2 linked regions of the Simiduia agarivorans SA1 = DSM 21679 genome follow. The main gene of each other region encodes a partner of the protein of the gene in region 2 in a complex. Links are inferred from orthologs where the notes say so. Each region holds a gene or a part of one and is shown on either strand. Other genes may lie near its edges.

Region 1 (15,486 bases), 1.2 Mb from region 2 along the record:
GTCACATCCGCCATTGGCGGCCTGTACATTACATGGACCCGCAGCCCCATCGGCGATGTCATTTCCAAGCTCGGGATTTCCGGCGATGCCGTGCTGATCATCGTGTGCGCCTTCATGGCGGTACGCCACGCCATGGCCGGGCGATTCACCGAACACCGGCGCTGGGCCATGCGCCTGTTTCTGGTGGCCAGTGCGGTGTGGTTTTTCCGTGTTGGGCTGATGGGCTGGGTTTTACTCACCGGTGGCGCCGGCATTGATTTCGAAACCTTTACCGGCCCGTTTCTCTATGTGCTGGGTTTTGCCCAATACCTGTTGCCGCTGGCCATGTTGGAATGGTATCTCCACTGTCAGCGCAGCAGGCAGGCATGGCAAGCATGGAGTTTTGCTTTAGTACTGGCGCTGCTGACCCTGTACATGGGAGCGGGTATTTTTGCCGCCACCATGGGCATGTGGCTTCCGCGCATGAGCTGAGTATCTCGCAAGCTGAGGTGTGCGTCGCCCGGCGCACAACTGCACGGCTACGAAGTACACATCCGCCACCATCGTTCGCACGTAAACCCCGGAAAGGAGAACCAGACCATGTTCGGACTATTTACCCGCGACCCCACCAAAAAGCTACAGCGCCAATATGAAACTTTGTTAACCGATGCCATGGCCGCGCAAAGAAAGGGCGATATTAAACGCTACTCAATGCTGACCGAAGAGGCGGAAGCTATCCGGGTAAAAATTGAACAAATCCAGGGCACTAAATAGTCATTGGCAGCCCCGGTTAAAAAGTAGCGCTACGGCGGGATTGCATTCCTTCCTACCATAGTGCCTGCGCCAGTTCGTTCACCAAGGCGACTTCAACCCGATCAGCGACGTCCCTTCCTCCAAATGCACGCTGACATCAATAAAGCCAGCCGGGAAATACGCAGCAAATTGGCGACGGCTTCATTGCCGACAACCCGGCCAGGGTTTTTAACGTCCCCAAAAAGAGTCTGGACTGTAAAGGGCGTATTCCCCCACGGCCCGGGCTCTTGGCAAAAACGTTGCAATGAGAAAGCGCCCATCGATGGTTGATCTGAAATACCAGCGCCACCGTAAGCATCGATAGCCCACTCATGCAGTTATCGATTATGACCCAGATATACACTCGACTGACCTATGCCAGCACCGCCACCTTCCTCACCAACAGCCGTGGCGGGATCGAGGCAGATGTTGCCCGCATTTTGCTGCAATCCCGGAAAAACAACAGCCACGCAGGCGTGGGCGGTGTGCTGCATTATGGTAATGGCTACTTCTTTCAGTGTTTGGAGGGCCCGCGTGACCAGGTGAACGCGCTGTACCGAAAAATCTCCAAGGACAGCCGTCACAAAAACGTTCAGGTGTTGTCGATGGTGACAATCAACAAAAGGCTATTTGACCGATGGTCAATGAAGTACCTGCCACTGGAAGAAAACCTCACTGCCTCGCTCAAAAAGATCGGACAGGACGCGTTTAATCCCTATCTTCTCAGCGACAGCATGATAGATGACCTGCTGAAAGCCTGCGTAATCGGCCAAGATCCCACCGCCAAGATGACAACCGAAGCACCGAAAAAGAAAGACAGCTCAGTGGCCGGCTGGTGGCGTCGGATTTGGCAAGCCTCTTAATTGGGGTCAGATAAGACTTTCGGCGCGCTATTCAACATCTGGTGTGATTATAGGGCGCCCTACCACCGCCGGTCGCTGGCGCCGGTCATGCAGGGCTTCCAGCTCATCCTTGAAACGACCGTCACCCAATGCCAGACCAGCATTCACTGCCGACCGGATGCTCGTCACCATGCCAGGTTCCATATGGGCTTTGAAAAGTTGCCGGTACGCGCCCTGACGATCGGCATCATTCAAGGCCAACCTGAGGTACTCCTCATGTGGCGTATGCATCGCCACCTTTAATCCAAAGGCGTGTGCCCGGTAACTGGACCAGACATACGCCGAAGGATCATCCACCATACCCGCGCGCACAGGGTTTAGCTCTATGTAGCGCTGGCATACCAACAGGTAGTCGGTTGCCTGCACCAGGCCCGCCCGGAAACGCCCCTCCCATAGAGTGCCGCTGCGCTTGTATGTTCGATTAAAGTACCGGACGTACCGTCTCCCCAGCGCCTGCATCATTGAAGAGACTGCCTTATCAGCCCTGGGTGTCACCAGCAGATGAACATGATTAGTCATCAACACCCATGCATGGATATCCACTTTGAATTCTGTGGCATATTCGGCTAACCAGTGAAGGTATCAGGCCATGTCTTCTTCGGAGCCGAAGCACACCTGGCGGTTATTGCCGCGCTGGACGATGTGTTGAGGAATACCTATGGGAGATATCCGAGGAAGTCTTGCCATGGCAGCATCCTTGTCGCCATTGAAGTGAGGAGTGAATTTAACACAGGAGATTAGGCGATAATCTTAAAAGATGATTTATGCGCCTTAATTCTTATCTGACCCCAATTATTCGGGGTTAATGCGGCATTCTCAAAAGGTGATTTATGCGCCCTAATTCTTATCTGGCCCCAATTATTAACCCCAATTACTATTCTTATCTGACCCCAATTATTTAATTATTTCGAAAATTAGCCGTTTTTCTGCAATGGCTTCCAATTACCCTGTATTTGAGAATTTTTTTCTATCTTTTCTGAAATCATTTTTCTGAACAACAGAAATTTTTCAGCCTCGTCCGCTTCGGAATTCCTTACAACTTCTGCTAGGGTCGCCCAAGCCTCTTCTGCTTCCACTTCTTCTAAGTTTGAAAAGGGCCCCTGAAGTGCTATGTAAATATCGTTCCCTAACTCTTTAGCAAATGTTGATGACAGTGAAGACGGCTCTCTAATAACCAAATAAAATACCAACCCTGTATAGACGGCAAGAAATGCAATTATCGAATTAACAAGTGTATTTCTATAAAGCTCAAATGAATACGCCATTCCACCCAGAACTGCTTCAACCATAAGCAGAAGTAGAACTAGAAAAGTGAATGGATCTTTGACTTTATCGAGTATTTTTGCATCAACCTTAGGCATCATTACCTCCTAATTTAGGAGGCATTTCACCGCATTTATTTATCAGATCTATTAATGCACGAGACTCTTCGTCAGTTAATAAAAAATTGGTAGCCTGAGGAGCCCTAAACAAAAGCATGTTTTTTAAAATTTGGTCAGCACAAATTTTTCGCTTAGAAAGTTTATTGCAAAACTTTTTTTCATAGACAACATCTACACCATAACTCTGCCAGTCGTCTCTTATATATGGCTCGGATTCAATCACGCCCCAACCATACATTCCCTTCCGATCATCTGCACCCGCCATCCAAAAAAACACTATATCGCCGAGCTTCATTCTTTTTCTATATCTGGTCGCATACCAAGTGTCTTTTTTACCCTCTACGACCTCTAACTCAAGGTCAAAGCGTTCTGGAATTGATTGAAATATAAAAACACTCATTAATATTCCCACTTAGAAGCAGTAAATAACGCCCCGACGTTGCCCCCAAAGTCAAACGAACCACCCATCATTCCCAGAGAAAATAAGGGCATAAAATGCGTTAAAAAACTGAGACCATCGAAAGTAGTAGCAAGTTATGCTAATGGGCGGAAGAAATTCAGTCGCGCCCGCCCTATTAAAAAGGAGCTATGAGAAACCTCGATTATTCAAGATTAAAGATCATGACTCCTGGTCAATTATGCTAAAGTTCTCTCTCATAGCGTCAACAATTAAGCCAATCAAATAGCCAAATATTTCCGCCTCAACCCACTCTGGAACGTATGGAAGATCAAATTTTTTATTCAGCCTCGCCCCTAATACAGAAGCCAGTTCTTTCGCGTCCTTATCAGATATCCCATCAGATGAATTTTTCACCAAACCATACAGCTCATTTGGTAAACTTTGATATAACAGTCTATCAACCAACTTTACAGTTTTAACGAAAATGACTTTTTCCGTCCCCTCTTTAATAAATGGAATATTGATTTTTTCATTTAGCTTGGTAGCTAGAACCTCAACCTCTTCAGGCGAAAGCATCTCTATCTGTTGATCCATATCTTGCTTAACAATATTCCGCTGCTCTTCTGTTAAAACAATATTAGTCATAACAAGGCCTCTATTAAAAGTTAACAATGAATTGGCACTATCAATAAACAAAAAAATAACGGCACCATCTATTTATTGATACGTGGCACACGCTTGATATAACCCAGACCCCGCTAAAAATCATCAATAAATTTTAAGAATCCACTAGAACCAGCATAAAGACTGAAAAATATTCCGACACTAAAAACCTTTGCAAAAGAAAACCCTTACTAACTAAGACCGCGAAGAAACAAGCCCCTTCGCTTCGCATATTTGACTAAATCTATTTTTGGCGACAAAAAACAATAAATGGTGCCAAAAATTCCACGGCCACCGCATTAACTAGCAGCAAAGACCAACCATCTTTATAGATCTGCCTACATTCGACATGGAAAGTACTATCGCAGGCGACACCCTCTTCCGAAACATGATTATTTCAACTCTAGACGATGTGCTGACAAACACCTATTCAAGACACCAAGAGAAGTTCTTACCACAGCAACTTTCATTTCAGTAATGTAGTGAGGGATAGATTTAAAACGTAAGTTTACGGAACAATCTTAAATATTATTAATGCACTGCAATCCTCTACTGACTTCGACGATTTCAATAGTGCAACCTGTTCCGCCGCAAAAAAATCTCTCAAGTGATCTCAGCAGCAGCCCTATGAGACATCTTCAACCCTAGAGCTTGAACTTTTTGGTATAGGTTTTATAGGGTAAGCATTTTGCAGTCTTGGTCAAAGTCTATAAGGCGCCACTCCCCCAATTAAAAGCTTCGGTTAAGCCGGAACAGGTTAAAGCCGACCCAACTCACTCAATTAAATGGATTAAGAGCTAAATATTATTGCAGCTCCTCAATGCACATTTGTCACAAAAACCCTCAAATCCATTAGCCGAAGCCTAAAATCCTAGTTTTTTGATTACTATTTATTTTCTTTTGCAAAGTAGTCAGGCCATTGCTCTTTACGGATTTCGTCATACCTGCTCACAGCCTGACTCCACATCCGTGCTGGTATAATAGGAGAGGCTGATCTAAGAATTTCCGACTTTATAGACAGAATTTCGTAATTTTCTTGCGTCTCTAGCTCTATATCCCTCTCTAGATCGCGACGCAAGGATTCCCACTGCGCACCCACTCCTCTATGCTTTTCTGCATCCTCTTGAAATTTCATAAATGTCTGCAGTGATGATAGCACTACGGCTGATATTGCGATCCAAGAAATCACATGACTCGGAAAAATTTTTCCACCATCATTCGGATATACGTCCGCACCGACAATCGCTGTAATAACGACTAATGGGATGCCAAGAAATAAATGTTTTTTTGCCAAGGAAGCAGCAACATAATGATGCGCCACAGATCGCGTAGTTGCTTCTCTGTGCATTTTTAAAAGTATGCAATCTAATCTCATGACGTTTCTTTACCTCAACTTTGATATCTCAATCTACTGCTCGGCATTGTTCACAAAATTAGCCGCTGCAATGATAGAGAAAAATTCAGACTACTTAAAAAAACTACTGCATCAGCAATAAGGGTCTTTCAATTTCAAATATTAATGAAGACCTACAAATGCACTATAACCATTATGAGCGATTGACAGCATTAAGCGCCCACAATATATTCCTATATGCACTCATAAAACTTTCGCTTCGCCAAGCCTTCCACAACTATTTTTCGTTCATATCACGCCATACGTAATATTATAGCGATCCATACAACTCCTGAGCTTAAAACTAGGGATTTCCGTGATTTCTTCGCCAACTAATTGCCGCCATCTACGCATGCGTCAACAGAATCAAACGCAACCAACCCAATGATATAAGCCCTAGAAGAATGCAGAATCTTTCAATTAAGTATCAGCCCCTCTATTGCGTTTCACCACATCGCTTTTTTAATTCAAGATCAGAGGTAAATGCTGGATCCTACGTGTGAGTCGCGCGAAAACAACAAATGTTAACAGGCTCTACCTCTCCGCATTAACTGACAACACCGACAGCTCCGTCAGACCGACTTCTTAACCGACCTTTTATCAAGAGCACCTGATGCCGAGATCAAAATACGACACGAATCACCCAAGACTAAGATCGCCGCACAAAGATTACGGGGTGCACGAATTTAGAGATCAACCCTGAAACCACACTCTCGTTAAAATAGACAACGCATACTTTAGAAGTATCCGCTATCAGTTGACTATAATAGAAAATATTTTTAAAACAGTTGAAAATATAGATATCCTACCGACAAGATCCATCATATTGACAACACCAACACTGATCTAAAAAATCCCGAACACAGCTAGATAAACCCATCAACATACCTAAGCTCCGTATTACCATTGGAACCCACTTGAATTTCCTAACACCCATATTTAAGACAACAAATGTAAATTCAATATCTAGCTTATCAATTATTATTTAATATCGGATTACAGTGGAACCAATTATACATCTTTACATAAACCATAAATTAAAACTTTACTCTGGGCAAAACTTTGATAGATCTTTTTCAAATTCAACTGTAACCAACTGCAGATAGTTTATAGCTGCAGACAATATATCTTCATTTTCATATTCTGACCTATAATTTAAAAGTCTTTGCTCTGATTTTCTAAAATGAATTTCCGCATTATCACTTAGCAGCCAGTCTGTAATACTTATATTCTTCCGATCTAACAATTTCCATGATTTATAGGCTGCATTCAATTCATTAGTCCAACCTGAAGAATGACTTTGTAGCTGAACCACATTTGGATATGGCGAATAGCCACCAATATTCGAAGTGTCCAACAGTAACCGTTTGTCTACATCACCATACCCTGTATCTTTCTGCGCAAAAACCGCCCGATCTAAGCGGGTAAGAGAAAGCATGCCAGTACACATTAAACAAGGCTCCAGACTAGAGTAAAGTGTATAGTTATTAGCCAAGTAGGACGGCGTACCAGGGCACATTAGATAGCTGCTAACGATTCGAACTTCAGCATGCTGTGAAGCGTTTTTGGTAGCATGTCGCGCATTTCTCGCCCAAAAGATAGGTTTAAGATCTGGTCCAACAAGAACTCCACCTATATTGTGTCCTCGACGATTTTCTTTCAAGACATTAACTGACTGCCAGTTTTTATACACAACAGACATAGCCAAAAGAAGATAGATATCGTCTATTTCTTGCCTCTTCTCAATTTCATAGCTATTTGCATTTTCCTTAGCATTATTAATCGATGAGAGATTATTCTCCTCACCTAAAACACCGCTTTGAGAAAATAGAATATCGTGTTTTTCTTTTACATCTAGATTTGCAGTAGAGCAAGAAAAAACAAAAACAACACTAGCCATTGTTATTCGTCGAAAAAACATAGTTCATCGCCACCCCATAGAAACTCAAGGAAACTATCAAACATTAAAAAATTAGTGACCACTGTCCATCAGCGCACCTTTACAGCTAACGATCCCGTATTGCTTCTGCATGGCGAATTTCTAAATAAATATCTTGATCACGAATAAAGTTTTTTGTATAGATATCCCTAAATTTATTTTTTATAATACCGACATCCGCTCCTACATTTTTTCGCGCAATAGAAACACTCCATGTCCACCCCCACTTGGATGCAGAGGTACCTTTTCCAAAGCTTTCCCACCGAGAAAATCCTTGAGCCGACAAGCCATTCCCATTAACTAACTGGTCGCCAAATGATGCTAGTATATCGTTTGTAGTTTGATACCAATCAGCCCTACCATCCTTTACTAACCTTTCTTTCTCACCATCTGACATTTCCGCCCACGTTCTTTCACTTGGAGTCCAAAAAGTTAGTATCAGCGAGTCCGTTGACTCCACAACATTTTCACCAAGAAGACCAGCCTGAACTACATTTTTTACTCCTCCAACAGTACATTTTTCCAAAGAAAATATTAGAACGGAAAGAATTAAAACAATGAGGGCTGACCATACGTTAACAGGTATTCTTTGCCCTACTAGCTCCATCATACTTGCATCTGAATCTGCCATTCAATCACCATTTTTCTCACTGACGAATAGTTAGCCATTAGCATTAGATGGCCTAAAACGGAAGAATTTAAATCTACGAACACCTCACTCCTCGATAGAGGTTAGGACCCAAACCGACAATAAACACCTAAAACACCTGAGCTCAAAATTGGAATCTATAAAAGAAATTTGTCACTACTACTAAAATATCGTGTTGAGCTAAAAATAAAGCAACATAAAATTCAAAAAAAATAAGAAATACAACACAAATAATGAAAAATATCCCGACACTCCAAACAATTCCAAATAAAAAACCCACCACCCCAATTCCAATAAGAAATAAAACCTTCAAGCCGCTACCTAGCCCTCACCCAATTCCAAACGCCAAAAAACAAAAAAGGGCGCCAAAAGGCGCCCTTCAATTTCGAACAGATGTCGCTTAAATCATCACAACAGCAATTTCCGAATATCCCCGATCACCGCCGTAAGATAGGTAAAGAACCTACCTGCATCCCCACCATTAATCGCCCGGTGGTCATAGGACAAGCTCAGCGGCAACATGTTGCGCGGTTCAAACTCTTTACCATTCCACACCGGCTTCACCTGTGCGCGCGATACGCCCAGGATGGCAACCTCAGGTGTGTTGACGATGGGGGTAAACCCATTGCCACCCATGGCACCCAGTGAAGAAATGGTAAAACAACCGCCCTGCATGTCGTTCGGCATCAGCTTGCCATCGCGCGCTTTCTTCGCGAGGGCGGTGGCTTCTTCTGCCAGTTCGTACAGGCCTTTTTTGTCTACGTCGCGGATCACGGGCACCATGAGGCCGTTGGGGGTATCAACCGCCATGCCGATGTGGACGTAATCTTTTTGTACGATGTGCTCGCCGTCGTGGTGCATGGACACATTAAAGCTTGGCTCCGCACGCAATGCTGCGGCGCAGGCTTTGAGCAGGAACGGCACGGGTGTGAGTTTTACGCCGCGCTTTTCTGCCTCTGCTTTCATGCTGTTGCGGAAGGCTTCGAGCTCGGTGATGTCGGCGTCGTCCCATTGGGTCACGTGCGGCACGTTGAGCCAGCTGCGCTGCATATTGGCGGCGGTGACCTTTTTGATTTTGCTCATTTTGACCATTTCAATCGGGCCAAACTTGGCAAAATCTACCGCCGGCACAGCCGGAATACCGGAGCCCACGCTGCCGGATTGCAGCTTGCCGGTTTGCACGTCCTGGATGATGGTTTTCACGTAAGAGCGAATATCATCTTTGGTCAGGCGATTGCGCGGGCCGCTGCCTTTGATTTTGGTCATGTCCACGCCAAGCTGGCGCGCCAATTTGCGCACAGCGGGGCCGGCGTATACGGAATCCACAAAACCGGGGACGGCTTCGTCGGCTGCAGATGTTGCTGCTGCCGTTGCTGGCGCAGCGGGTGCTGCCGTAGTGGCTGGCGCAGGTGCAGCGGCTGGAGCAGCCGCTGGCGCTGAAGCAACGGGCGCGGCTTTACCTTCCGCCACAATCACACCAATGACCGAACCGGCAGAGAGTTTGTCGCCTTCTTTCACGGTCAGGCTTTTGATGGTGCCGGCAAATTCTGCGGGCACTTCCATGGAGGCCTTATCGGTTTCCAGCACCACCAGTGAATCGCCTTCAGCTACTGTGTCGCCTACAGCCACACACACTTCAATCACGTCCACGTTTTCGCTGCCACCCAGATCCGGAATCACCAGGTCCCGGTCACCGGCGGGCGCTGCAGCGGCAACGGGTGCTGCCGCCACAGGCGCAGCTGCCTGAGCAGGCGCCGGTGCGGCTTCGGCTTTGGGCGCAGACGCACCGTTACCGGCCACAGCCACTACACCAATCACGGCACCCTGCGATACCTTGGCGCCTTCTTTCAACGCAATGCTCACTACCTTGCCGGAGACAGGTGACGGCACTTCCATGCTCGCTTTGTCGGTTTCCAACACGATGAGTGAATCGCCTTCGCTCACTTCGTCGCCAACACTCACGCAGATTTCGATTACATCCACGTCTTCGGCGCCGCCAATGTCGGGCACCGCGATTGTTTCAATAGCCAAGGTAAACTCCTTGTTTATCTATTAAACCCAATGAGCGCTTACACGCTCATGGGGTCTGCCTTTGCCGGGTCAATGCCAAATTTCTTAATGGCCTTGGTTACGTCTGCCGCTTTGATTACGCCTTCATCGGCCAGCGCTTTGAGTGCAGCGATGGTGACGAAGTAGCGATCCACCTCAAAGAAGTGACGCAACTTGGCGCGCGTGTCGGAGCGGCCGAAGCCTTCCGTACCCAGGGCGATGTAAGTGTCGGCCGGGATAAAGGCGCGCAATTGCTCGGTGTAGGTTTTCATGTAATCGGTTGCGGCAATCACCGGGCCTTCCTGCTTTTCCAGGCACTCGGTAATGAACGCTTTACGCGGTTTTTTCGCTTCCGGGTTGAGCATGTTCCAGCGCGATACGCGCTGACCGTCGCGGGTCAGTTCGTTCACGGAAGTGAGGCTCCAGATATCGGATTCCACACCGTACTCGTCGCGCAGGATCACCGCCGCCGCTTCCACTTCACGCAGAATCGTACCGGCACCCATAAGCTGAACGCGCATGCCTTTCTTGGGCGTTTTCTTGCCTTCGTTCAGCAGGTACATGCCTTTGATAATGCCTTCTTCGGCACCGGCGGGCATATCCGGATGAACGTAGTTTTCGTTCATGGTGGTGATGTAATAGAAGCAGTTTTCCTTGTCCTGGAACATGCGCTTCATGCCATCCTGCATGATCACCGCCAGCTCGTAGCTGTAGGTGGGGTCATAGGTTTTACAGTTGGGGATGGTGTTGGCCAGAATATGGCTGTGACCGTCCTGGTGCTGCAAACCTTCACCGTTGAGCGTGGTGCGGCCAGCGGTGGCACCAATCAGGAAGCCGCGCGCCTGGCTATCGCCCGCCGCCCATGCCAGGTCGCCAATACGCTGGAAACCGAACATGGAGTAGTAGATGTAGAAAGGAATCATCGGGCAGTGGCTGTTGCTGTACGCCGTCGCCGCTGCCAGCCAGGCCGCCATGGCGCCGGCTTCGTTAATGCCCTCTTCCAGAATCTGGCCTTTCTTGTCTTCCTTGTAGTACATGATCTGGTCGTGATCATGCGGCACGTACTTCTGCCCTTCCGAGGTATAAATCCCCAGTTGGCGGAACATGCCTTCCATACCAAAGGTACGGGCCTCATCGGGCACGATGGGCACAACGCGCTCGCCGATGTTTTTATCTTTTACCAGCGTGGAAATGAAACGCACCCACGCCATGGTGGTGGAAATTTCACGCTCGCCGGTGCCTTTGAGTTGCGCCTTGAACGTTTCCAATGAAGGAATTTCCAGCGCATCAAAATCTGCCTGACGCGCCGGCAGGTAACCGCCCAGCGATTTGCGACGGGAATGCATGTACTGCATTTCCGGGCTGTCGGGTGCGGGCCGGTAGTAAGGCACGGTTTTCAGGTCGTCGTCGGAAATCGGAATACCGAAACGATCGCGGAAGCCTTTGAGCGATGCGATATCGAGCTTTTTCACCGAGTGAGTGATGTTGGCGGCTTCGCCGGCTGCACCCAAACCATACCCTTTAACGGTTTGCGCCAGAATCACGGTGGGCTGACCTTTGTGCGCGACCGCTTCGGCATAGGCTGCGTACACTTTGTACGGGTCATGACCGCCACGGTTGAGCTTCATGATGTCGTCGTCAGACAGATCTTTCACCAGCTCCAACAGCTCCGGGTATTTACCGAAGAAATGCTCGCGGGTGTAAGCGCCGCCGTTGGCTTTGTAGTTCTGCAACTCGCCATCGCACACTTCGTCCATGCGCTTCTGCAACAGACCGGTGGTGTCTTTTTCCAGCAGCGCGTCCCAATGACGACCCCACACCACTTTGATCACGTTCCAGCCGGCACCGCGGAACACACCTTCCAGCTCCTGAATGATTTTGCCGTTACCGCGCACCGGACCATCCAGGCGCTGCAGGTTACAGTTAATCACGAAGATCAGGTTTTCCAGCTGCTCGCGGCCCGCCAGTGCGATGGCACCGAGGGATTCCGGCTCATCACATTCGCCGTCACCCAGGAAGGCCCACACTTTGCGATCGCCGCGCTTGACCAGATCGCGCGCTGACATGTAACGCATGACGTGCGCCTGATAAATCGCCTGCAGCGGGCCAAGACCCATGGAGACGGTGGGGAACTGCCAGTAATCGGGCATGAGCCACGGGTGCGGGTAAGAAGACAGGCCAGCACCGTCCACTTCGCGACGGAAATTATCCAGCTGATCTTCAGAAATGCGCCCTTCCAGGAACGAGCGGGCATACATACCCGGCGCACTGTGGCCCTGGTAGTAAATCAGATCGCCCAGCTCTTCGCCGTCGTTGCCGCGGAAGAAATAGTTAAAGCCCACGTCGTACAGTGTCGCCGCGGAGCTGAAGGAAGAAATGTGGCCACCCAGGCCCTCGTCGTTGTCGTTGGCGCGCATCACCATGGCGAGCGCGTTCCAGCGGATCAACGAACGGATGCGGCGTTCCATAAACAGGTCGCCGGGCATGCGCTTTTCTTTCTTGGGTGGGATGGTATTGCGGTAGGGAGTGGTGATGGCAGCGGGCAGCTCAACGCCGGCCATGGTGGCCCGGTCGAACATCTGCTTCAGCAAAAAGGCCGCACGGCCATCGCCACCGTAACGAATTACCGCGTGTAGAGCATCGAGCCACTCTCGCGTTTCGAGGGCATCAATATCCTCTGTCATTCAACTCTCCTTTCGCCGGCGACGCCGGTTGTAGTGTCTGTGTGAAATAAACATTCGAAAGAGTATAGAAGTGTCGCAATCATCGCTCAAAAAAACTGATTGAGCCGACAATTGCGTCTTCCAGCATCATTCTTGTAGTTTTTTTACAAATTTAGGCGCCGCTTTTCAGCCACGCTCTGGAAGTGTGGTAGGCATAATACGGAAATTCGGGCAAAAGTACACGTTTGGCGGCCCATATGGCAAAAAAAATTGCCAGAATGCCGTTTCTTAAGAAACGGTTTCATCTGTAATTTTTCTACAGGATGTTGCGTGGTGCTACGGGATAGGTGGTTCAACGGATGGCCGCCCCGCCACTTCCACGGGGAATGCGAATGATTGGCCCGCGGCTCGAATGGCTCAGGGCACTATAAACTGTGGGCCTTCGGCCTTGAAGGTGTCTACATCGGTGACTCTGGTCACCGGCTCGGTCTCACTGGCCACGGGCCGGGTGGCAAACAGGATGCGGCGATCGGGATCGAACAACTGGTAGGCGTAGGTGCGCAGGGTCACCGCGTTCACTTCTTTGAGGGCATCCGCCAGCGCGTCGCGCCGGTAGAAATCCACCTCGCCACCGGGGCCCGCATCGGCGATGGCAGTCCAGTAGCGTCCGGCCTGATCGGCCAGGTTGCGAGGTTTTTCGTTCAGTTCGGCCAGCAGGGCTTCGCGGTGTGCGGGCAGGTTATCACCCAACCACTCGGGCACCGAGTCCAGAAAGCCGTCGAACGCTGTCCGCAATTCCAGCGGGGTGGCTTTGGGCGACTGCGCCACCAGCACCATGCCGGGGTAGTCGGCTATTGGTAAGGCTGAAGTAAAGACCACATAACCTAACTGTTGCTCTGTGCGCAGTTGGTGGAAAAACGGCGAGCGCAAGCTTTGCACCAGCATGGCCACATGAGCCCGGTCAGTCAGGCTGTGACCTGGCGCCTGATGGTAGATCACCAGCGCGTCATCCGGATGATTAACCTCGACGTCGCGCTCGTAACCACCGCGCACGTTAGTCAGCACTTTCAATTTGCCGGGCAGATCCCTGGCATTGCCCTTCACCAACTGCTGACGCACCAGGGCGGCCAATTGGCGCGCTTCGGGGGGAAGCAGGTTGCCATACGCCAGCATGTCGGCCTGGGCATTCTGATTGAGCTCCCGCCCAAAGGTTTTCACCTCGGCAAGCCCCGTATTCGCCAGTGCATCAGCCAACGCATGCTGCGGCCAGGCCGGCTGGTACAGGGTGGGCACAATCTGTTGTAGCAATTGAATATAGGGCGGTTGCCGGTCGCCGTTGCGGGTGCGGCGAATCAATTCGGTGCGCACATTGGCAAAACGGGCGGCTTCCAGGCGCGGGCTGACCAGCGCCTCAAGAATTTCCGTCAGCAGCAGGCCCTGGCGGTCGTTGTAGCCGGCCACTGTGATCTCCAGGCCGCGCGCCGTCACCTGCACATCAAACCCAAGTCCCGCCAGAAATGCCGGGTAGCTGTACTCGTTGAGTTCGTCCAATACCATGGCCACATACAGTTCGGCCTGCGCGCGGCTGGCGATGTTTTTGCCCACTGAGGGCGTGCGCAACTGGATGCGGATCACACTGCGCGGCAAATTGAACTGATTGTCCTGCATGTGCCACAAACGCAATTGCGGCTCGTTGATCAACCGCTCGGGCACCGGGGAATCGCTCACCCGCTCGCGTACCTGCAGGCGGCTGGGCACAAACGGATTGGGCTTGGGCAGGCGTAACTGCTGCAGCGCTTGCGGCGCAATGGCCGGCAGTACGGGCAACGGCGCGGTGGCGTATGGCGTATCGTAATCGGCCGCCTGATGGCTGAAAGCACCGTCGTTATCGGCCATCAACACCAGCGCGTGTTCAGGTTTGAGAAAATTCAGAAAGTACTGGGTCAGACTGGCGTCGAATCGCTCGTACATGTAGCCGCCCTGTAAAATATCGGCGGGCTTGTAACGGTTCATCTGATTGACGAGTTGCTGCACCCAGGCAGAGGGGCGCTGGCGCTCCTGAAAACGGAAATTGATGGCCGCCAACTGCGCTAGCTCTTCAAACCGCCACGCCTGTGGTCCGTCTTTTACTATCAGATCGATCGCGGCAAACACCCAGGCCATCACCCGCGCGTATTCGCGCTGGCCTTTGTCGGTGAGCGTAACCGATACAATAAAACTCCCCGCGTAGGGCCCCATATCGCTGTCGCCGGCCCACAGCGCCACCGCCAGGCCTTCCTGCTTCAGTGCCGACAACAAACTGCCCTTGCCTTCATGGCCCAGGAGATCGGCAATCTGGGTAAGCGGTTTTTCCGGGTAGTAACCGGCGCTGTTAGGAATGGGGAACATCAAACGCAGTTCGCGCAATTCTTTAACAGGCTGGTAGCGCACCAGGGTTTTAAGACGGTCTTTTTTGAATAGCGGCTCGGCATTGGTGGGGGCCGCGATATTTTTGTTGGGAATCGACGCAAAATAGCTGCTCGCCCAGGCCGCCAACTGCTCCAAGGATTGCGGGCCCAATACCACCAACGACATGATATTGGCGGAATATTCGCGCTGATAAAAATCGATCAGCGCATCGCGCACCGGTTCGTCTTCGCGGTCGGCCAGGGTGTTCAGATTACCCACGGTAAACC
Region 2 (15,584 bases):
TCTCCCGTGGTGGAAGGCTCCGTGCGTGCCCGTCAGGATCGCCGTTCCGATCCGACCGGCGATCGCGTGGTACCCATCGTGATTCACGGCGACGCGGCTTTTGCCGGTCAGGGTGTGGTGACAGAAACCTTTCAGATGTCACAAACCCGCGCCTACAAAACTGGCGGTACCATTCACCTGGTGCTGAACAACCAGGTGGGCTTTACCACCAGTTTCCGTGAAGACGCCCGTTCAACCGAATACTGTACCGATGTAGCCAAAATGATCGAGGCCCCGGTATTCCACGTCAACGGTGACGACCCGGATGCGGTCATGTTCGTGACCTTATTGGCCATGGATTATCGCTACGAATTCAAGAAAGACGTGGTAATTGACCTGGTGTGCTACCGCCGCCGTGGTCACAACGAAACCGACGAGCCGTCGGCCACGCAACCCTTGATGTACAAAAAAATCCGTTCGCACAAAACCACGCGCACTATTTATGCCGAGCGCTTGGTGAACGAAAAGGTGTTGACCGCGGAAGAAGCACAGGCCATGGCCGACAACTACCGTGCAGCGCTCGATCGCGGCGAGCACGTGGCTTCCGGCCTGGTGAGCGAGCCGGACAAGAGCATGTTTGTGGACTGGACGCCTTACATCGGCCACGACTGGACCGCCGCAGGCGACACCCGCGTGCCCATGAAAAAACTGCAGCAACTGGCACAGAAAATGTGCGAAGTGCCGAACGGCATCGTGGTGCAGCGTCAGGTATCCAAGATCTACGAAGACCGTATCAAAATGGCGGGTGGCGCCCTGCCCATTAATTGGGGCATGGCAGAAACACTGGCCTACGCCACCATTCTGGACGATGGTTATCGCGTGCGGTTAACCGGTCAGGACGTAGGGCGCGGTACCTTCTCGCACCGCCACGCCGTGATTCACAGCCAGAAAGATGCAGCGCGTTATGTGCCGCTGCAAAATATGAAGGACGATCAACCGCCCTTCGATATTTACGATTCGCTGTTATCCGAAGAAGCGGTACTGGCCTTCGAGTACGGCTACGCCACCACCACGCCCAACGCACTGGTGATCTGGGAAGCCCAGTTTGGTGACTTTGCCAACGGTGCGCAGGTAGTGATCGACCAGTTCATTACCTCGGGTGAACACAAGTGGGGCCGTTTGTGCGGCCTGACCATGCTGTTGCCACACGGCTATGAAGGCCAGGGCCCGGAGCACTCCTCCGCGCGTCTGGAGCGCTTCATGCAGTTGTGCGCCGAGCACAATATCCAGGTCTGCATTCCCACCACACCCGCGCAGGTTTTCCACATGCTGCGCCGCCAGGCCATTCGCCCCATGCGTCGCCCGCTGGTGGTGATGAGCCCCAAATGGATTCTGCGCCACAAGTTGGCCACCTCCACATTGGAAGAACTGGCCAACGGCCACTTCCACAATGTGCTGGCCGACACCACCGTCAACCCCAAAAAGATCAAGCGCGTGGTGCTGTGCTCGGGCAAGGTTTATTACCACCTGCTGGAAGCGCGCATGGAGCGTGGCCAGGACGATGTGGCACTGGTCCGCCTGGAACAGCTCTACCCCTTCCCCGAGGAAGAATTGCTGGCAGCACTCAAGCCCTACAGCAAGCTCACTGACTTCGTTTGGTGTCAGGAAGAGCCCATGAACCAGGGTGCCTGGTACTCCAGCCAGCACCACATGCGCCGCGTAATTTCAGATCTGTCTCCCAAGGCTTACCTGAATTTTGCCGGCCGTGAGGCTTCGGCAGCACCGGCGGCAGGCTACATGTCCCTGCACCTGGAAGAACAAAACAAATTCATCGACGACGCACTGACCGTTAAGTAACGGTCAACCGAATTGGCTAAGGCTAAGGAATACAAACAATGAGCATCGAAATCAAAGCACCCCAGTTCCCTGAATCTGTGCCCGATGGCACCATCGCTACCTGGCACAAAAAAGCCGGCGAAGCTGTAAGTCGCGATGAACTGATTGTTGATATCGAAACCGACAAAGTGGTTCTGGAAGTGGTGGCGCCCGCCGACGGCGTACTGGCTGAAATCCTGAAGGACGAAGGCGAAACCATTCTTTCCAACGAGCTGATTGCCCGTCTGGAAGAAGGTGCTGCGCCCGCAGCCTCCGCACCCGCGGCTGAAGCACCTGCCGCTGCCGCAGCACCCGCCGCCGGCAACGACAAACTGGTTAACCCGTCTGCGCGCAAAATGGCCGACGAAAACAACGTCAGCACCGACGCCGTGGCCGGTTCAGGCAAGGGTGGCCGGGTCACCAAAGGTGACGTAATCGATCACCTGAAAGGTGGCGCACCTGCTCCTGCGGCTGCCGCAGCGCCCGCTAAAGCCGCCGCGGCCAGCACCGGTGGCATCGAACTGCCCGCCGGCGATCGCACCGAGAAGCGTGTGCCCATGTCGCGCATGCGTGCACGCATTGCCGAGCGCCTGCTGGAAGCCAGCCAGTCCACCGCCATGCTCACCACATTCAACGAAGTGGACATGGGCCCGGTGATGGAACTGCGTAAGAAATACAAAGACCAGTTCGAAAAGTCCCACAACGGCACCCGTCTGGGCTTCATGGGCTTTTTCGTGAAGGCCGCGGCCGAAGCCCTGCGTCGCTTCCCCGCCGTTAACGCCTCCATCGACGGCAACGACGTGGTCTACCACGGCTACCAGGACATCGGCGTGGCTGTGTCCACCGACAAGGGTCTGGTAGTGCCCGTGCTGCGCAACTCCGAAAACATGAGCCTGGCAGATGTCGAAAACACCATCCGCGACTTCGGCCTGCGCGCCCGTGACGGCAAGCTGGGTATGGATGATATGATGGGTGGCACCTTCACCATCACTAACGGTGGTGTGTTCGGCTCGCTCATGTCCACGCCTATCCTGAACCCGCCGCAAACCGCGATTCTGGGTATGCACAAGATTCAGGAGCGCCCCATGGCCGTGAACGGCAAGGTGGAAATACGCCCCATGATGTATCTGGCACTGTCATACGATCATCGCCTGATTGATGGTAAAGATGCCGTACAATTCCTGGTTGCCATTAAGGACATGATCGAAGACCCGGCACGCATTCTGCTGGAAATCTGATTTAGCCCTTTAGCCTGATTTCTCGGGGAGCGGTGCTCCCCTAAACTTTTTCAGAATTGAGGACACAACATGTCTGAAAAATTTGATGTTATCGTGATTGGTTCCGGCCCCGCCGGTTACGTGGCCGCAATCCGCGCCGCGCAGCTGGGTCTGAAAACCACCTGTATTGAAAAGTGGAAAAACGCCGACGGTAAGGGCGTGAATGGCGGTACCTGTCTGAACGTGGGCTGTATCCCCTCCAAAGCCCTGCTGGACAGCTCTTACAAGTACCATGAAGCCAAGGAAGATCTGGGCATTCACGGTATCAGCACCAAAGACGTGAAAATTGACGTGCCTTCCATGATCGCCCGCAAGGCCGACATCGTGAAGAAGCTCACCGGCGGTATCGCTGCCCTGTTCCAGGCCAATGGCGTGAAATCCTACTACGGCACCGGCAAGCTGCTGGCCAACCGTGTAGTGGAAGTAACCGGCCACGACGGCAAAGTGGAAACCCTGTCTGCGGACAACGTAATCCTGGCGTCAGGCTCTATTCCCGTGAACATTCCTGTTGCCCCCGTGGACAACGACGTCATTCTGGATTCAACCGGCGCACTGGAAATTGATGCGGTACCCGAGCGCCTGGGTGTGATCGGTGCCGGCGTTATCGGCCTGGAGCTGGGTTCTGTGTGGAACCGGGTTGGCTCCAAAGTGGTGCTGCTGGAAGCCATGCCTAACTTCCTGGCCATGATGGATCAGCAGATTGCCAAAGAAGCCAAAAAGATTCTGGAAAAGCAGGGTCTGGACATCCGCCTGAACTGCCGCGTGACCGGCTCCGAAGTCACAGGCAAAGGCAAGAAAAAGTCCGTTACCGTGACCTACACCGATGCCGATGGCAAAGAGCAGAAAGAAGTGTTCGACAAGCTGATCGTGTGCGTGGGCCGTCGTCCTTTCACCCAGAACCTGCTGGCAGCAGATTCCGGCGTGAACCTGGACGAGCGCGGTTTTATTTACGTAAACGACCTGTGCTCCACGTCTGCCCCTGGCGTCTGGGCCATCGGCGACGTGGTGCGCGGCCCGATGCTGGCACACAAAGGCAGTGAAGAAGGCGTGGTGGTTGCCGAGCGCATCGCCGGCCAGAAGAGCATCGTTAACTACGACATTATCCCGAACGTGATCTATACCCACCCGGAAGTCGCCGCGGTCGGTAAGACGGAAGAACAACTGAAGGCCGAGGGCGAGCCCTACAACGTAGGACTTTTCCCCTTTGCCGCCAGTGGTCGCGCCATGGCTGCTAACGAAACAGCAGGTATGGTGAAGATTCTGGCACACGCGGACACAGACCGCGTGCTGGGTGCGCACATTGTGGGCCCCTCTGCTGCCGACTTGGTGCAGCAGGTTGCCATTGCCATGGAGTTTGGCTCATCTGCCGAGGATATCGGCATGACCATTTTCGGTCACCCGACTCTGTCCGAGGCGGTGAAAGAAGCGGCCCTGGCGGCGAATGGCCACGCCATTCACATTGCCAACCGCAAAAAGCGCAAATAATAACAATACGGCGTAGAGCGCGCGGTGATTGCACCGCGCAAACAGGGGGTCGGCTCCGGCCGACCATCACAGGTACAGCGTATTGTGACGAAGAGGCGAACAGAGTTTTGCTCGCACCAACAAACGCATATCGCATAAAAGTGGAACGACATCATGAATTTGCATGAGTATCAGGCAAAGCAGTTGTTTGCCGAATACGGTCTCCCGGTGTCCAAAGGCGTTGCCGCCGAAACACCGGCTGAAGCCGTTGCAGCCGCTACCGAAATCGGTGGTGACAAGTGGGTAGTCAAGGCCCAGGTTCACGCGGGTGGCCGCGGTAAAGCCGGCGGCGTTAAGCTCGTCAGCTCCAAGCAGGAAATCGAAGATTTCGCCAAGAAGTGGCTGGGCAACAACCTGGTTACCTATCAGACAGACGAAAAGGGTCAGCCCGTTTCACGCATTCTGGTGGAATCCTGTACCGACATCGCGCAGGAACTTTACCTGGGTGCGGTAGTAGACCGCGCCAGCCGTCGCATCGTTTTCATGGCCTCCACCGAAGGCGGCGTTGAAATCGAAAAAGTGGCGGAAGAAACACCCGAAAAAATTCTGAAGGCCACCATCGATCCGCTGGTAGGCGCACAGCCCTACCAGGCGCGCGAGCTGGCGTTCAAACTGGGCCTGAACAACGACCAGGTGAAGCAATTCACCAAGATCTTCCTGGGTCTGGCCAAGATGTTCCAGGACTATGACTTCGCCCTGCTGGAAATCAACCCGCTGGTGATCACCGACCAGGGCAACCTGCACTGCCTGGACGGCAAGATCAACATCGATGGCAACGCCCTGTTCCGTCAGCCCAAGATCAAGGAAATGCACGACCCTTCCCAGGACGACGCCCGTGAAGCACGCGCGGCCAAGTGGGAACTGAACTACGTGGCCCTCGATGGCAACATCGGTTGCATGGTGAACGGTGCCGGTCTGGCCATGGGTACCATGGACATCGTGAAGCTGCACGGCGGCCAGCCTGCCAACTTCCTGGACGTGGGCGGTGGCGCTACCAAAGAGCGCGTGGTTGAAGCGTTCAAGATCATCCTGTCCGACGAAAACGTCGAAGCAGTTCTGATCAACATTTTCGGTGGTATCGTGCGTTGTGACATGATCGCCGAAGGCGTGATTGGTGCAGTGAAAGAAGTGGGCGTAAAAGTACCTGTGGTTGTACGCCTGGAAGGTAACAACGCAGACTTGGGTGCCAAGGTACTGAGCGACAGCGGCCTGAACATCATCGCTGCCACCAGCCTGACCGATGCCGCACAGCAAGTTGTTAAAGCGGCGGGAGGCAAGTAATGAGCGTATTAATCAACAAAAATACCAAGGTTATCTGCCAGGGTTTCACTGGTAGCCAGGGTACTTTCCACTCTGAGCAAGCCATTGCCTATGGCACCCAGATGGTTGGCGGTGTAACGCCCGGCAAAGGCGGTACCACCCACCTGGGCCTGCCCGTATTCAACACCGTGAAAGAAGCGGTTGAAGCCACTGGCGCCGACGCCTCTGTGATCTACGTACCTGCGCCCTTCTGTAAGGATTCCATCCTGGAAGCGGCCAACGCCGGTATCAAACTGATCGTGTGTATCACTGAAGGCATCCCCACTCTGGATATGCTGGAAGCCAAGGTTAAGGTAGACGAGCTGGGCGTGACCCTGATCGGCCCTAACTGCCCCGGCGTGATCACCCCCGGCGAGTGCAAGATCGGCATCATGCCCGGTCACATTCACCTGCCAGGTAAAGTGGGCATCGTGTCGCGCTCCGGCACCCTGACCTACGAAGCCGTGAAGCAGACTACCGATTACGGTTTCGGCCAGTCCACCTGTGTGGGCATCGGCGGTGACCCTATCCCCGGTTCCAACTTCATCGACATCCTCAAGCTGTTCCAGGAAGACCCCGCCACTGAAGCGATCGTGATGATCGGTGAAATCGGCGGTTCAGCGGAAGAAGAAGCGGCCGCCTTCATCAAGGCCAACGTGACCAAGCCCGTTGTTTCCTACATCGCCGGTGTGACCGCACCCGCTGGCAAGCGCATGGGCCACGCTGGCGCCATCATCGCCGGTGGTAAAGGTACCGCCGACGAGAAATTCGCCGCATTGGAAGATGCCGGCGTGAAAACCGTACGCAGCCTGGCTGACATCGGTGCTGCACTGAAAGAAGTTACCGGCTGGTAAGTTTTCAGTGTTGCAGGAAAGGGCCGCCATTGCGGCCCTTTTTTTCGCCTGCCTGTTCTGGCGGTGCAAACAACCACTCAAGGCAACAGGCATACCGCCTTTTTCCCCGGATGGGCGCCCGGGGTTTACCCGCCGCACGGGCATGCCAAACACGCTCGCAGCGCTCATTGCCGGTCCACAAAATTTTTCACGACCGGCGGACGATTAATCCCTAAGTTTTACCGGCAACTGCCGATATCTTGCATATACTTAAACCGTATTGGTGACTTTTTAGTCATCAAAACTTATTAAAAAATGTGTGTTTATTACTAAAGGGGTTGCCATGAACTGGCTTCGATCAAGTATGCAGGCGCGGTTGATGTCCTTGGTGGGCGCGGGTCTGCTGGCTATGTTTCTGGTGGCCGAGTTTGCTGTATCGGCTCTCAATGGCTCAGTACAGGAATATCGGGACCTGCTCAGCAAGCAGCTGACCTACGAACGCAACATCTCTGAAATCAACTACGAATTCAAAATTCAGGTGCAGGAATGGAAGAACGTCCTGCTCAGAGGATTTGACGAAGCCGATCGGGAAAAATACTGGGACAGGTTTAAAACCAAACACCAACTCATCCAGGAAAAAGCCCGGGCACTTGAAACCGCTATGGGTGCCAGCCCCTACAGGGCACAGGTGGAACAATTCCGCGATGCCCACAAAAAAATGTACGACGCCTACAACAAGGGCTTTGAAGATTTTGTGTTCAGCGAGTTCAATCCGGTAGTGGGCGATCAGGCGGTGCGCGGCATTGACCGTGAGCCCGCCAAATTACTCGATGAAACCGCAGCCAGTCTTGCCCAAGCAGTACAAAGTGACTCGCGCAAGGTGGACGAAGCCGCCGACGCGCTCGCGACCACTGCCGCGATGGGCCTGATTGTCGCTGCGGTCGTGATCCTCGCACTGCTCGGGTGGACATTGAAAGGCTCGATCATTTTGCCGATTCACCAAATGGTGAAAGACATTCAACGATTCGGCCGAGGCGATTTCAGCCGTGCGTTGGCCAGTAATCGGCTGGACGAAATTGGTGACCTGACCCGCAACCTGGAGTCCATGCGTGCAGAAATCGTCAACATTATCGCCGCCGTTAAACAAACCGCCTCGGCCTTGAATGAAGCCAGCGGCAACATCAACGAAACCGCATCCGAAATTGCCCAACACACGGGTAAAACCGAGCACTTCACCGACCAGGTTTCCACTGCCATTAACGAGATGAGTTCAACGGTGCAAGAAGTGGCTGGTAATGCCGCCGGTGCTGCAGACGCGGCTCAGGCTGCCGATAACAACGCCAAGTCCGGTCTGGATGTCATGCAACAAACCATTGCGGCCATCAACACCCTGTCAAACGAAGTGGACAAAATTGCCGTTGCCATGGACAAGCTCGAACAGGATACGTCCAGCGTCGGCACCGTGCTGGGTGTGATCAAAGGTATTGCCGAGCAAACCAACCTGCTGGCCCTGAACGCGGCCATTGAAGCGGCGCGCGCCGGCGAACAAGGCCGTGGCTTTGCCGTAGTAGCGGATGAGGTTCGCGGCCTGGCCCAGCGCACGCAGGAATCCACAGCGGAAATTCAACAGATTATTGAAACCGTTCAAAGCGGTGCAGCCACTGCCGTCAGAGCCATGCGCGACGGCCAGGGCAAAACCAGCGCGACCGTGGAGCTGGCCGGTGCCGCAGGCGATTCCATCCGCGCCATTACCGATGCCGTTTCACGCATCCGGGATATGAATACCCAGATTGCCACCGCGGCTGAAGAGCAAAGCTACGCATCAGACGAAATCAGCCGCAATGTAGGCAGCATGGCCGAACTGGCCCAGAATGCGCACTCCAGCGCGCGCCGCTCCACTGAAATCGCCAACGAGCTGGACCACACCGCGCAGGAACTCACCACCTTGGTGGCGCACTTCAAGGTGTAGGTTTACCCGCTTCGTTCATTTCACGCAGCATACGTTCATTCACCTCCCGCCACTGTGGGAGGTTTTTTTGCGTGTCGCTGGTGAGTTTTTTTGCACGCGCTTTGGCCAACCACAAACCATCTCCATTAAAACTGTACACCGGCAACAGGTCTTCCCGCTGAGACGCGGGCAGGATGGTTTTATTGATGTTGTCCAGAATCAGGGGTTCTGCATCCGGCGAGGGGTAGTAAGCCAACACCATATGGGCCTGGTTGTACTCCAACGCCTTAACATAGGTGATGCGTAACTTGTCGAGCGCCAGCTGTGTGTGCAGTAACGTAAAATACTTGCCGATGGAAAAATCTTCACAATCGCCCGCATTAGTGGCCAGGGTTTCAATGGGCGTGGCCCAATAGTCTTCTTTTTGCCAATGCTCCAAATCCGCAACCCAACGCACCTGATTGAAAAAATCGTTGGCATTGGTGAGTTTTTGCTCATCGGTAGAATGATTCTGCAGGCTCGCCTGCATATTCTCTGGCCAACTGGCCACGCGAACCCGGGCCTCGGGGCCCCATTTGCTCTGAACCCATTCCAATACTGACGGGGTGACGCCAAAATTCTGGTCCAAGGCCCACGCGGCACTGGCCATCAGCCCAACGGACGCAACAGCAATTCTGATCAATTCACCCTCCTTAATTCAGGACCTAGTATAGTCCGGTTCGCCAAAGCCCGCGCCAATGGGTAAAATTGCCGCCTTGCACATTTTCAGGAGACAGGCATGAGCATCCAGTGGTATCCCGGTCACATGCATAAAGCGCGCAAGCAAATGCTTGAGCTGTTACCGCGCATTGACGTGTTGGTGGAAATACTGGACGCGCGGGTGCCCCACTCCAGCCAGAACCCGGTGATCGCCGAGGCCTGCACTCATCTGCCGGTGATCAAGCTGTTGAGCAAAGATGACCTGGCCGACCCCGCCATGACCCAGGCCTGGCAGACGCACTTTGAACAACAGGACAATACCCGCACCCTGGCGGTAGACCTGCGCATGCCGGGTAAACTGAAGAGCCTGATTCCGGAGTTGGTGCGCAAGCTGGCGCCAACCAAGGCCGAACAGAACCGAACCATCAACGTATTGGTGGCCGGCATTCCCAACGTAGGCAAATCCACCTTTATCAATACCATGGCCGGCCGGCCGGCGGCCAAAACCGGCAATGAACCGGCCGTGACCAAAGCCCAGCAACAAATTAACCTCGAAGACGGGGTCATCCTGTTTGACAGTCCGGGCATGCTGTGGCCCAAACTCGAGCATAACAACACCGGTTTCCGCTTGGCGGCCACCAGTGCCATCAAGAACACGGTGATCGACTTTGAAGACCTGGGGCTCTACCTGGCAGACTACCTGCTGCCCAACTATCCGGAAGGACTGAAGGAACGCTATGGCCTTAAAAGCCTGCCCAAAGACAGCCTGGGCCTGATTTCTGCGGTTTGCCAACGCCGAGGCGGCATGAAAGCCAATGAAGTGGACTATTACAAAGGCGGTGAAATACTGGTGTCGGATTTCCGCGCTGCCAGACTTGGCCGGATCACACTGGAAACCCCGGAGGTCATCGCGCAGGAATTATTGGAAGTGGAACAGGCCCGCGCGCTGAAAGCGGAGCGTGACGCCGAAAAAGAAGCGAAAAAAGCGCTCAAAAAAGCCGGTAAACGCCACACCTGATGACACCGTTTTTTCCTGAACTGTCTGTTATTGCCCACCTGCTGATTGCATTGGTGTTCATCTGGTCGGGTTTTGTCCGTTCAGGTTTAGGCTTCGGGGGCGCGGTCCTGTCCCTGCCCTTTATCCTGCTGATCGACGACCGTCCCTTGGTGTATCTGCCGATCATCGCTGTGCATCTGTTGGTGTTTTCGAGTCTCAGTATTTGGGGTGATCGCCGTAAACACAAAGATTCCGGGGTGGATACCCGGGTTGACTGGGGCTATCTCAAACGCGCTCTGGGCATCATGCTGGTACCGAAACTGATTGGCGTATTCGGACTGCTGGCGCTGCCCAACCACATCATGACCGGCATTATTTTTGCCATCGTGGTGATCTACTCCATCAGCTACATTGCCAACCGCCCCATCGTCAGCAAGCAGCCCTGGATGGACACTGCACTGTTGATGCTGGGCGGCTATGTGTCGGGCACGTCCCTGATTGGTGCGCCGCTCATCGTGGCGGTATTTGCTGCGCACGTGGCCCAGGCCAGGCTACGCAACACGCTCTTTGCCCTCTGGTTTATTCTGGTGGCCATTAAGATGGCTGCCTTCATCTGGGCCGATGTGGACCTGCAACTCATCCAGCACCTGTGGTTATTGCCCTGCGCCGCCGTCGGCCACTGGCTCGGCCAACGGTTACACAACTACCTGGCGCAAACCGACGCCCGCGTGTTCTATCGCTGGCTGGGCGCCGTGCTACTGCTGGTGAGCAGTGCCGGCCTCACCAGCATTATGCTCGCCTGACCGCTATAGGTACCTGACAGGCATCCAATACCGCGGGCGGCTTCTGAAAAAAGAACGGATGGGCCCGCGCCCGCCGGTCGGCCAGCTTTTGCTCAAAATCCTCGCCCTCGGTCTGCTCCACACTCAGCGCAATGCGCTGCTCCGCCGGCAGTGCGCTACCCACCGCCGCCCAACGGATTTTCGTTTGCGGGTCACCGGCAGCCAGCATGCCATCGCTTTCGGGCTTGGCCCGGAGAATTTGCTGCACCTTGTCCATACCCCATACCACGCGCCCGAACAGGGTCATGATATTGTCGAGATAGCGCGGCGCCTGACCGATAACGATATAGAAATCGGTGGTGGCGGAATCGGGATCATCGGCGCGCGACATCCCCACCGCACCCGGGCAATGCAACAACCAGCTGGTGCGTTGATCCTGTCCCACACCCACGGCAAACCCCCGCCAGAAGCCGGTGATGGGTGCAAACATATCCGGTCGCTGCACCAGCTGAAGCGGATCGCGCGCAGTCAATTTCACATTTGCCTCCAGCCGCAAGGGCAGCATACCCGGACTATTTCCATTCGCCCCGGCCTGTGCCACAAAGCCCTCGATGACGCGGTAAAAACTTTTTCCGTTATAAAACCCCGCACCCGACAATTCGCGGATACGCGCGCTGGTTTTCGGCGCATAACGGTCATTCAGTTCGATAACAACCATGCCGGTATCGAGATAGAGATACCACAAGTTGGCCTGTTCAATCGGGCGAAAACTCTGACCGCTCACTGGCCCCGAAAGAAAAACAACAAATCCTAAACACACGCCCCACATTGTCCATTTCAATTGCGCTGACTCCCGTCTGTTGTTTTAACTCTGTCAAAGTGCAGAGAATTTAACCAACCTATCCTGCCACTTTCCGCTTAGTTTATTCCTCTGGCACACGGCTTCACACAACTGCAACCCGTGTGTCATGTGCCTGGCACAAGCTTGTCACAATTGCTGGCTATTGTGGGCGCTGATTCAAGACCAGCAGCTTATAAGAATATGCAACACACGATCCGTTTCTTGTGGCTTCCAGCCCTGCTTATTTCCGCCTGCAGCGATATGACACCCTCTGATCTGGCAGCCAATCAACCTGTGTATACCGGATTTCCGAGTATCGAGCCGCACCAGATACTGCCGGTGGAAAATGATCGCCTGTACAACCAGGAGGCGCCGATTCCACCCCAGTGTTACACCCGCACCGAAGCATCACACAATCCCTGCTTTGTTTGCCACCAGGTTTACCCGCGGGGTAAATCGGCCGATTACCGTATGAACAAACTAGACGACGGTGCCCTGCAGGGCAACTACCTGTTTTCGGATGTGGGCGTCAACAATCACTGGCAGAATTTGTTTGTCGACCGACGTGATTATGTGGCAGCCATCAGCGATCAAACCATTGATCGCTACGTCAATGAAGACAACTATACGGCCCTGGCACCTCGACTAAAAGCAAACAACTGGCAGGGTTATACACCCGATTTGCAGAACTTTCATTTGGCAGACGGCGCATTTGACCAGGACGGCATAGCACTCGACAACAGCCATTGGGTTGCATTCAATTACAAGCCCTTCCCGTCGACTTTCTGGCCCACCAACGGCTCATTTGGCGATGTGGCTATACGCCTTGACACTCCCTTCCGTGAGCGTCAGGGCCAATACAATATCGATATTTACAGGTTGAATCTCGCCCTAGTGGAAATAACCATCAAAGATCTGCCATCCATTTCTGTGCTTCCGTTTGATGAGTCCCGCTACCAGATTGATATCAACGGCGACGGAAGATTCAATGCAGCAGAAACCCGCTTGCGCGCACAAGAACACTATTTCGGTGATGCCAGCCAGGTGGTCGTCACGCCACAACAATACCCTACCGGCACCGAATTTTTACACAGCGTGCGCTATCTTGGTATTGATCAGGACGATCAGATAGTCGCGCCGCCACGGATGAAAGAATTGCGCCACATGCGCAAAATAAAAACCTTGTCCGATGCCGAACTGGACAACCGGTATCGGCGAGAACGCAAAGAAAAAGTCGACGAAGACCTGCCCTACTTTATCCACCATGGTGATGCCGGTATGGAAAATGGCATGGGCTGGATGATCAGTGCATTCGTCGAAGACGCCAGCGGTGAACTCCGGCCGCAGACGCATGAAGAAAACATGGCATGCATGGGCTGCCACAGTGCCATTGGCAGCACCATCGATCAGACCTTCTCCATTGGGCGCAAGGTCACGGGCCCCGAAGGTTGGGGTTATATCAATTTACAGGGCATGCCGGACGCGCCCACGGTAAGTCATGCCGAACCGGAAATTCTGGCCTATTTCAAACGTGTCGGCGGTGGCGATGAATTCCGTCAGAACACGGAAATGCTGGCGCGCTGGTTTGATGACAAAGGCCAGGTAAAAACCGGGGCCGTTCTCGCCGCAGATGTATATCAGCTGATTACCCCCTCGGCCGAACGCGCCCGCCAGCTCAACAAAGCCTACACCCATATTGTGCGCACCCAGAGCTATCGCTTGGGTCGGGATGCCACTTGGGTACCTGCAAAGAACATTCATCAGGCCATCGATGAAGGCACTCGACCACTCGACCCGAAGCACCAGGCATTGGGTTGGGACCTGCGCCTCGATTGGCAATCATCATCAAATGCAGCACAAGTGGCTGCGGAATAACCCTAAGGGAGACGCAAGTATGTTTGGGATTCAACGCAACCTATTGGCACTGGCAATTGCCACTGCCCTCACCGCATGCGGTGGCGACGACGGCAGCAATGGGATCAATGGCACCAACGGAGCCAATGGTGCTGATGGCGCCGACGGTCAGGACCTGGTGGCGGCACCCAGCCTGATCCGACTGGCAACCCTGCCCATTGGCTCGGAGGTCACCGGCCTGTACAAAACCGATAACGGCGAGCTTTTCTTCAACGTACAACACCCTTCCGATACGCTGGCAGCACCGGAAAACCTGGCTGCGGTCGGCGTGGTTGAGGGCATGGATCTGGATCGCCTCGACAAGCGACTGGCAGATGTGGCTGTACCGGCGGATGGCAGTGCCGAAGCCAACACCACCCAGCTCGCCATTGGCAGCTACAAAGTCCTTGGCCGCGCCGGAGACACCTATCAGGGCGCGTTGCCGTTTGGTCTGGGCAGCATCGTAAACGGTGCCAACACCCAAGCACTGAAACAATCACAGGACCCGGATTTTAACGCCTTTGTCGCCGCTAACGCCGACGGGTCTGAAGGTTACCTGTTCACCAGCTGGGAAGACCGCCCGGGCGCGGTCAGCCGCATGCACGTGAGCCGCGATAGCGAAGGTGAGTGGAGCGTAAGTGACGTGATGAACGTGGACTTTTCTGCCGTAATGGGCACGCTGATCAACTGCTTCGGTACCCTGTCACCATGGAATACCCCGCTGGTGGCAGAAGAGAACTACGAAGCCGAAAACGCGGAGAACTGGAACAACCCGGCCTACACCTCGGGCTACCCCAGCTACACCGACGTGCAGCTGTTGCAAGACTATCTGGGCGGTACCTTTCCCAACCCCTACCGCTACGGCTATATCGTAGAAATAACCCAGCCGACAGCGGCCGCACCGGTACCGGTTAAGCATTTCACATTGGGTCGTATGGCACATGAAAATGCCGTGGTTATGCCCGATCAGAAAACTGTTTACCTGACCGACGATGGCACTGACAAAGGCTTCTACAAGTTCGTTGCCACCAACCCCGGCGATCTGAGCAGTGGCACCCTGTATGCCGCCAAAGTGACACAGGATGCAACTTCAGATACCGCCCGCGCCGGCATGAACCTGAGCTGGATTGAGCTTGGTACCGCCACCAATGCCCAGCTGGAAACCTGGATCGCCAGTTACGACAACATTGATGAAACCGACTATGTGGATGGCGCCACCAGCTACATTACCCAGGCAGAAATCGATGACTGGGCGGCCAATGGCACCGGTGATGACCGCTATGCGTTCCTGGAAACCCTGCGCGCCGCTGAAGCCAAGGGAGCAACGGTGGAATTCCGCAAAATGGAAGGCATTAACATTAACTACCACGGCGCGGCCAGTGGCACCTTGCCGGTGATGTATGTGGCCATGTCTGAAGTCAGAAGCGGTATGACCGATAACGAAGGCGACATTCAACTGACTGAAAATCGCTGTGGCGTGGTGTACCGCATGGGCCTGGATGCCAACTACAACACCACGCGCATGGAACCCGTGGTGGTAGGTGGTCCCTACGACAGCACGGCGGCAACCAATCGCTGTTCAACCGACGGTATCAGCAACCCGGACAACCTGCTGGTACTGGACGATGGCCGGGTAC

Evidence for each region.
Region 1: the proteins of lpdA (region 2) and aceF are in contact, whole or in part, in a crystal structure (PDB 1EBD), measured with the Geobacillus stearothermophilus proteins. The link is inferred for Simiduia agarivorans SA1 = DSM 21679 from one-to-one orthologs. Residues at the interface, in WP_049624544.1 of Geobacillus stearothermophilus: Pro340, Ser341, Asp344, Tyr345, Arg403, Asp406, Val408, Glu431, Ala432, Gly433, Asp438; in WP_033016211.1 of Geobacillus stearothermophilus: Ile130, Ala131, Met132, Pro133, Arg136, Arg140, Glu141, Asn155, Arg157.

Annotation. Positions count from the first base shown.
Region 1 is NC_018868.3:1,276,570-1,292,055, forward strand. The notes cover bases 7,820-10,702. They hold aceF (dihydrolipoyllysine-residue acetyltransferase), read right to left. Parts: upstream 10,131-10,702; coding sequence 8,508-10,130; downstream 7,820-8,507. Other genes in these bases: M5M_RS20110 (hypothetical protein), read right to left, coding at 7,820-8,081; aceE (pyruvate dehydrogenase (acetyl-transferring), homodimeric type), read right to left, coding at 10,169-10,702. In the rest of the region: M5M_RS05780 (DUF2306 domain-containing protein), read left to right, coding at 1-471; M5M_RS20105 (DUF6435 family protein), read left to right, coding at 580-753; M5M_RS05785 (BLUF domain-containing protein), read left to right, coding at 1,119-1,634; M5M_RS05795 (hypothetical protein), read right to left, coding at 2,588-3,034; M5M_RS05800 (EVE domain-containing protein), read right to left, coding at 3,027-3,455; M5M_RS05805 (hypothetical protein), read right to left, coding at 3,675-4,100; M5M_RS05810 (SLATT domain-containing protein), read right to left, coding at 5,005-5,493; M5M_RS19840 (nucleoside deaminase), read right to left, coding at 6,557-7,411; more of M5M_RS20110, read right to left, coding at 7,518-7,819; more of aceE, read right to left, coding at 10,703-12,832; M5M_RS05825 (insulinase family protein), read right to left, coding at 13,229-15,486.
Region 2 is NC_018868.3:27,727-43,310, reverse strand. The notes cover bases 2,408-5,388. They hold lpdA (dihydrolipoyl dehydrogenase), read left to right. Parts: upstream 2,408-3,161; coding sequence 3,162-4,616; downstream 4,617-5,388. Other genes in these bases: sucC (ADP-forming succinate--CoA ligase subunit beta), read left to right, coding at 4,770-5,388; odhB (2-oxoglutarate dehydrogenase complex dihydrolipoyllysine-residue succinyltransferase), read left to right, coding at 2,408-3,092. Also shown: M5M_RS00180 (2-oxoglutarate dehydrogenase E1 component), read left to right, coding at 1-1,836; more of odhB, read left to right, coding at 1,875-2,407; more of sucC, read left to right, coding at 5,389-5,936; sucD (succinate--CoA ligase subunit alpha), read left to right, coding at 5,936-6,808; M5M_RS20285 (methyl-accepting chemotaxis protein), read left to right, coding at 7,131-8,756; M5M_RS00150 (transglutaminase-like cysteine peptidase), read right to left, coding at 8,746-9,417; ribosome biogenesis GTPase YlqF, read left to right, coding at 9,514-10,452; M5M_RS00140 (sulfite exporter TauE/SafE family protein), read left to right, coding at 10,452-11,234; M5M_RS00135 (peptidylprolyl isomerase), read right to left, coding at 11,221-12,054; M5M_RS00130 (hypothetical protein), read left to right, coding at 12,316-13,929; M5M_RS00125 (PhoX family protein), read left to right, coding at 13,949-15,584. UniProt on the Escherichia coli protein: Lipoamide dehydrogenase is a component of the glycine cleavage system as well as of the alpha-ketoacid dehydrogenase complexes.